Regions from separate parts of the Cohnella cellulosilytica genome, predicted to be linked through region 1. Evidence: predicted binding sites of a transcription regulator. Region 1 holds the regulator's gene; the other holds the start of a gene.
The links. The regulator Rex, encoded in region 1, represses fermentation and respiration genes when NADH is low (regulators of the CRP and FNR family bind a similar motif). The targets are predictions, from matches to a motif close to TTGTGAAATATTTCACAA.
Positions count from the first base shown of each region.

Region 2: ACFFT4_RS11990 (DoxX family membrane protein) is a predicted target of Rex. The motif match lies at 1,673-1,690, and genes of this name have one in related genera.

Region 1 covers NZ_JBHMDN010000012.1:277,723-281,478, forward strand. The annotation lists gene ACFFT4_RS09615 (cell wall elongation regulator TseB-like domain-containing protein) at 1-395, opposite strand, end outside; gene ACFFT4_RS09620 (amidohydrolase) at 392-1,696, opposite strand; gene ACFFT4_RS09625 (redox-sensing transcriptional repressor Rex) at 1,693-2,352, opposite strand; gene ACFFT4_RS09630 (ATP-dependent DNA helicase DinG, 3'-5' exoribonuclease type) at 2,349-3,756, opposite strand, start outside.
Region 2 covers NZ_JBHMDN010000015.1:181,721-185,476, reverse strand. The annotation lists gene ACFFT4_RS12000 (DHA2 family efflux MFS transporter permease subunit) at 1-198, opposite strand, end outside; gene ACFFT4_RS11995 (PadR family transcriptional regulator) at 317-892, shown strand; gene ACFFT4_RS11990 (DoxX family membrane protein) at 1,070-1,603, opposite strand; gene ACFFT4_RS11985 (YpdA family putative bacillithiol disulfide reductase) at 1,822-2,850, shown strand; gene ACFFT4_RS11980 (family 78 glycoside hydrolase catalytic domain) at 2,923-3,756, opposite strand, start outside.

The DNA of each region.
Region 1 (3,756 bases):
GCGGGCATAATCCGGATCGGCTTTCCGGTATGAGCCGCGGCGAACTTGTCCAGCATCTGCCGCTCGTTCAGGTTCTCGCTGGCTTTTTTCCGCACGACCTCGTTCTCCAGCTCGAACACGGTCCACTGCTCGCCGCCCGCATCTTCGCCCGTCACGATCCACACCGTTTCCTGCCACGTGTGGCGGTCCGAGTCAAGCACCTTGACCAGCTCGCCCTGCTCCTTCGCGACCCGAATCGCCTGGTTCTCGGCCTTGCGATATTCGGAATCGGCCGAGCTGATGAAGAGCACGAACGAGACGGCGACGAACACGACGAATCCGGCGACAATGACAAGCCACCTGCCGGGAGTAAGGGAGGGAAGCACCCGCTTCCCTTCGCTCCGGCCCCTGTTCATGCCCGCAGCCTCCGGTAGCGGCTTTCCGCCTCGGCCATGATTTTCTCCTCGTCCAGCGTCGTCGGCCGGCCGTCGCGCAGCAGTTGTTTGCCGTCCACCCATACGTGAACGACATCGGAGCCTCTGGCCGAATAGACGAGATGGGATACGTAATCCGTACGCGGCACGAAGTGCGCCTGCGCGATATTAACGGCGATGAGATCCGCTTTGAAGCCGACTTTTAATTGCCCGACAACGCCCTCCAGCCCGATCGAGCGAGCTCCGTACAGCGTGGCCATCCGAAGCGCCTCTGTCGCCGGAACGGCGGTCGGATCGCCGCTTACGCCCTTGTGCAGCAGCGCCGCGGTCGTCATCTCCTGGAATAGGTCGAGGTTGTTGTTGCTCGCCGCGCCGTCCGTTCCGAGCGACACCGTGACGCCCGCCTTAAGCAAATCGGGCACGCGGGCTACGCCGCTCGCCAGCTTCAGGTTGCTGATCGGATTATGGGATACGGCCACTTTCCGCTCGGCCAGCAAAGCGATTTCCTCGTCGTTCAGATGAACCGCATGAGCGACCAGCGCCGGTCCGCCGAACACGCCGAGACGGTCCAGATGCTCGACCGGACGGCAGCCGTAATCGCGCACGTTCTGCTCGACCTCGGCAAGCGTCTCGGACATATGCGTATGCAGCGGCACATTCAGCTCGCGCGCCGCTTCCACAAACTTCAAAATAAAGTCGGGGGGACAGGTGTACGGAGCGTGCGGCGAAATCATCACGCGAATCCGGTCGTCCGCCTGGCCGTGCCATTCCCGCGCGAAGCGAATCGCGTCCTCCAGCTTCGCTTTCTGCTCCTCCTCCGAGCACAGGCCGATGACGCCCCTGGCCAGACTCGCTCTTAGCCCGGAGGCTTCCGTCATCTCGGCGACTCGCCGCGAATGATCGTACATGTCGACGAAGGTCGTCGTTCCGCTCTTGATCATTTCGACGGCAGCCAGCGCCGAGCCCCAGTAGACGTCGTCTCCGGTAAACTTCGCCTCGGTCGGCCACATATGGTTTTGCAGCCAATCCTGCAGCACCAGATCGTCGGCCATTCCGCGCAGCAGCGTCATCGCCGCATGGCCGTGCGTATTGACAAGGCCGGGCATGAACAATAGCCCTTTCCCGTCCACCGTCTCGGTCGCCCGGGCCGTCTCCTCCTGCGGCGCTTCCCCTTCGCCCATCGCGGCGATTTTTCCATTTTCTACAGCCAGCCAGCCTTGAAACTCCGGCAAATTCTCATCTATGGTTACAAACGTGCCCTGCTTGATCAACAGCCGCGTCATTGCTCCACGTCCCTTTCCGGCTCTTCCTCGTTTTGGTGATCCATGTAATAGGCCAAGCTGAGCAGCTCGGCGGTAAAATCGGCGTTATGGATGCGCACACCCGGAGCCGCCTTCAATACGACGGGCGCAAAATTGAGCAGCCCGCGGATGCCTGCCGCGACGAACCGGTCGGCGACGTTCTGCGCCTCGCCGGCGGGCACCGTAATGATCCCCACGGCAATATCGAGCTTGCGCACCGTCTCCGACAGCTCCTGCATCGGCTGGACCTTCAGATGATTGATCGAGGTTCCGGACTTGCTTACGTCCGCGTCGAACACGGCGACGATCTTCATATTGTCCTTGATATACATGTTGTAGTTGCACAGCGCACGTCCCAGGTTGCCCGTTCCGACCAGAGCGACGTTCATCGTCTTGTCCAGCTTCAAAATCTGGCGGATTTTCTCGATCAGGTAATCGACGTTGTAGCCGACCCCTTTGCGGCCGAATTCGCCGAAGTAAGCGAGATCCTTGCGGATCTGCGCCGGGTTCAGGTCCAGCTTCTCTCCGAGATCCTGCGAAGATACGGTTTGAATACCGCTGAGACTAAGTTCGTTTAAGTAGCGCAAATAAATCGGCAGCCTTCTGACGACGGCTTCGGATATTTTGATCGGCTTCATCGCATGTCCCCTCTCTCTTGCGCGGCGGCCGCGTTATTGTCGCCGTCGGCTTCCGGATTCAACCACGATTTGATTCTCGACGTCATGCCCGCCAGCGGCAGATGTTCCATTTTCGGTCCCGGCAGCGAGTATAGAAAATATTTTCCGTAATTCGTGTCGATGACTCTCGTATCGTACAGAATAACGATACCCTTGTCGTTGGCCGTTCTGACGAGACGGCCGAAGCCCTGCTTGAATTTGATGACCGCCTGCGGCAGCGACAGCTTCATGAACGGGTTCTGCTTCTCGGCCTGAAGCTTCTCGGACTTCGCCTCGGCCACCGGATGGTTGGGAGGCTGGAACGGCAACCGGACGATCGCCAGGCAGGTCAGCGCGTCTCCGGGCAGATCGATGCCTTCCCAGAAGCTGCTTGTCCCGAGCAGCACCGAAGCCGGCCGTTTCATGAATTGCTGGGTCAGCCGGCTTCTGCTGCCGTCGTCCACCCCTTGGCCGAGCACCTGAATTCCGACCGGCTCAAGACTGTCCTTGAGCGGGCCGTGAACGTGCCTCAGCATGCGGTAGGAGGTAAACAGGACGAGCATTCTGCCGCCTACCGTTATCGCGGCGTCCCGCAGCGAACCGATCAGCGCCTCGACGAACGCCGCTTCGCCGTCCCTGCCCTTGATCCCCGGAAAATCCCGCGGAATCAGCACGAGCGCCTGCTCGCGATAGCGGAACGGGGACGGCAGCATCGCCGTCTTGAGGCGGCCGCGCTGCTCCGCGTCTCCCAGGCCGAGCTGCTCGGTCACGTATTTGAACGACTTGTCGATCGTCAGAGTCGCCGAGGTCATGACGACGCTCGCCTTCTTGTCGAACATGCCTTCCTTAAGCAGCCCGCTGACGTCCGCAGGCGCCCCGTAGACGCTGACGGAACGGTTGCGGTACTGAGAGTGCCCCTCCGCCCAATAGACGAACTCGGGCCGCCCCAGCGTCACGAACGACTGCGTATCGGCGCGAATGTTGGACAGGTCCTTCAATACGCCTCCGAGGTCGGTCAACAGGCCCTGCACGGTCAACTCGTCCGTTTCCTCGCGGATTTCGACCGTCAGCTTCTCCAGGGGGCGAATCAGGTCCGACAGCAGCTGGATGACGTTGTTGCCGTCCACGCTGAGCGCCTCCCATTGCGCAGGAAGATCGGTTGGCTTGATTCGCAGCGTGAAGCTCCCGGTTTCGTCGGCCGGTGCGTTGGCGGCAAGCATCGCGAACAGCGCCTCCATCCAGCGTTCCCAGGCGTCGCGAATTTCCGGTGCCTTGGGCAGAAGCAGTTCGAGCTTCTCCGTCCACGCTCCGGCGTAATCGGAAGGCATCTCCCCAACGGAGCCGATCAGCTGCGGAAGCAATCCCGTGCGAGCGTCCTTCCACAGC
Region 2 (3,756 bases), on a different contig from region 1:
CGGCGCCGTCGTGCCCATGGCCAGCATGAAGCCGGTCAGCGTCCAGGTGACGGTATCCAGACTGGTCTGAAAATGATCCTTCAAAATTTCCAGAGCGATGTTGATCGTGCTCGAAGCCAGAATACATAGAAACGATCCGATAAAAATTGCAACCATTACGGGAATGAAACGTATTTCTTGATTATTGCGCTCTTCCATGATCCGATCTCCGCGCCTCCGATGAACTCTATGTATTTTTTTACATAATTGCTGGCAAGGACATAATAATAACGCCAAACCCTTGAACTGTCAAAGTATGCGATCTGGAGGACCCCTCATGAATACGTTGGCCTACGGCTTGCTGAGCCTGCTCACCCATGTCCCCCTGTCCGGCTACGACCTGACGCAGCGAATACAGCCTTTCTGGCCGGCCAAGCACAGTCAGATTTACCCGCTGCTCGCGCGGCTGGAGAAATACGGCATGGTCTCCTGCGAGCTGGTTCAGCAGAGCGACAAGCCCGACAAGAAGGTATACTCCCTGCAGGAAAAAGGATTCGACGCGCTGCGGGAATGGTTGACCGTTCCGGCTGCCGAGCCGGTTATGCGCGACGAGCTGATGCTGAAAGCCTTCTGCGTTTCCTACGTGGAGCCTGCGGTATCGCGCGATCTGTTCGCGGCCCGCCTGGAGCATTACCGGGCCAAGCTGCTGCGGCTGGAGGACAAAATCCGGGGCGTTCGCCAATTGGCGAACGCGGACGAAGCGGAAACTCCGCCGTACGACTCCCCCTTCTTCGGACCTTATATTATGTTGAACAAAGGTTTAATGGTATGCCGGACGAACATCGAATGGTGCGAGTGGGTGCTGTCGATTATCCCGGGCGGGACATCGGCGACGGCAGATCGCAAGGATTAACGCGGGGAAAACGGGAAGCCGGACGAGGTTAAGGCATCCGGGTCTCCAAAAATCCGGGAACGACGCTCGGGGGCGCATGACGCGCTGCCCGAAGGATGAATCGCGACGCTCGGTAACGCAGCGAAGGCTGCCCTGTTCCCTCCCGGGACGGGCAGCCTTCGCTGCGTTGCTGTCGGTTTACGCCGTGCCGGCATCCACCGGTTTACCTCCTCTTCCGCCGGTCAGCTTCTTCCAGCCGACGCGAATCCACGGAAGAAGGTAATAGTCGAGGCCGAATTTGCCGGCGTTAGCACCGCCGAGGAACACGATAATGCCGAGCAGCGTCAGCCAAGGGTTCGTCGACACCGTGCCGGCGAACAGAAACAGGAAGTTCATCAGAAGCCCGAAGAACGCGGCCGCCGCCGTCAAACCCCCGACGATCAGCCCTACGCCGACAAGAAACTCGCCGACCGGAATCAGAAAGTTGATCAGCTTGACGTTCGGCAGGGCGAAGTGCTCCAGAAATCCCGTATACGTCGGATAGACCGCCGAGTTCGTCGCTTTGTCCATGACCGGGCTCTCTATCGCCTTGGTGAGGAAACCCGATGCGCTAAAGCCCTCTCCAGCCAGTTTATGCCATCCCGCGTCCAGCCATTGCCATCCGAGATAGATCCGAAGCAGAGTCAACGCCGCCGCCGCCCAGACGTTTTCTCTAAGAAACTTGACTACCATAGCCGCCATCTCCCATCGCAGGTTCTCTTCTCCTTACGCCTTCATTATGAAGACCTTTCCCGTTTTTTAATGTGAAAATAATCACAATGTTTCGCCCGGATTGCCCCCAATCTTGAACAATTGGTGACAACCGCGACGCCGGGGAAAGGCGGCGTTTCGAAGGGAGACGTTAGACGTGGTACAATAAGAGGAAAAAAGCACCGGATAGGAGATTCGTTATGAGCGCACAAAATCGCGTACAGCAAGAACAAGCCCTTATTATCGGAGCCGGTCCCTGCGGCTTGTCCGCGGCTCTGGAGCTGCAGGCTGCGGGAATCGAGCCGCTGCTGATCGAGAAGCATGCCGTCGTCCATTCCATCTATCAATATCCGACCTATATGAATTTCTTCAGCACCGCCGAATTGCTGGAGATCGGCGGCATCCCGTTCACGAGTCCGAACGACAAGCCTTCCCGGCGAGAAGCGCTGCAATATTATCGGGACGTGGCGCTGCGGCGGAAGCTGCGCATTCGCGCCTACGAGGAAGCCGTCTCGATCCAGCCGCAGCCGGACGGCTCGTTCCTCGTCGAAACAGCCGACCGCTTCGGAAGCGTGCGCGCGTACAAGACGCGTTACGTTACCGTCGCGACCGGCTACTTCGATCACCCGAACATGCTGGGCATTCCCGGCGAAGAGCTGCCGAAGGTGTCCCATTTCTTCGGCGAAGCCCATCCGTATACCGGCATGAAAGTCGCCATTATCGGCGGCAACAACTCCGCCGTGGACGCGGCGATGGAGCTGCTCCGCGTAGGAGCGGAAATTACCGTCGTATACCGCGGCGATCACTACTCTCCGAGCATCAAGCCCTGGGTGCGGCCGCTGTTCGAGGGCAATGTGAACAAGGGCAACATCCGGATGCTGTTCTCCTCCCAAGTCGTGCGCATCGATCTGGACAGCGTAACGATTCAGCCTGCGGAAGACGGCGCAGCCCCTTATCGGGTCGACAACGATTTCGTGCTGGCGCTGACCGGCTTCCGGCCGGAGCGTACGCTGCTTACCGAGGCCGGGGCGACGGTCGATCCGGATACGACGATCCCGGCCTTCGATCCCGAGACGATGGAGACGAACGTGCCAGGGCTGTTCATCGCCGGCGTAATCGCCGCCGGACGCGAGGCGAACGAAATCTTCATCGAGAGCGGACGGCATCACGGCAAGCTGATCGCGCAGCGGATTCGGATGCTGGAGGAGCAATCTTCTTCCGTCCGATGACCGCTCCTCCGTGCAGAACGCCACGGTCGGAGCCAGCCGGGATCGCCCCGCTGCCCGCTATCGAAGCGCGGCCTACCCTCTGATCAGACGCATCCGCGGCTCGTATCCGTCCGGGGCGACGAGGTCCACTTCGACCCCTTCCGGCGCCCGGACGTCAAGCCGGAACACGCGGCTGCCCGCTTCGTCCTCCATGCGCCAGGCAACGTCGATCCGGCCGCCGCTCGGCAGCGGCACCGCCCCGCGCGCCCACTTCAGATCGCCCGGCTGCGGCGCTACGCGGACGCGGCTCCAGCCGTCGGTTTCCTTGCGGACCCCGAGAACGCAGGCGCCCAGGAAATAACCCGGCGCCGCCGACCAGGCATGGCAATGGCTGCGGGTCAGCATGTTCGGATTCGGGCGATTTTCGACAAAGTTCGGATACATCTCCCAGCACGTCGTCGCTTCGTACTCGATCATCTGTCCGAAATGCTTGCGCATATCGTCGAGCATAATATCGTAGCGGCCGAGAGCGGCCAGCGCCTCGTAATAGAAGAACGCCATAAACGGACTGCCGATTTGCACGAATTCCCGCGGAGGCTCGACCAGATAAGCGGCCAGCCGCTCCTTGCGCGTTCCTTCGGCAATGCCGTTCAAATAGACGACCGCCTGCGTCTGAATGCTGAAAATGTCGGAGCTCCGGCCGTCCGCATGGATGCAGTCGAGATACGCCTGCCGTTCCTCGCTCCACAAAAAAGCGTTGATCGCTTGCGCCAGCGTCTCGGACGCCTCCGCAAACGGAATTCCCCGGTCGGCTTCTCCCGCAAGCTTCGCCAGCTTGGCCGCCGAGCGCAGCGCTCCGACGAACACCGCGTTCTGATGCGTGACGATGCCGTCCCGCGGCTGATCGATCGGCGCCCAGTCCAGCAG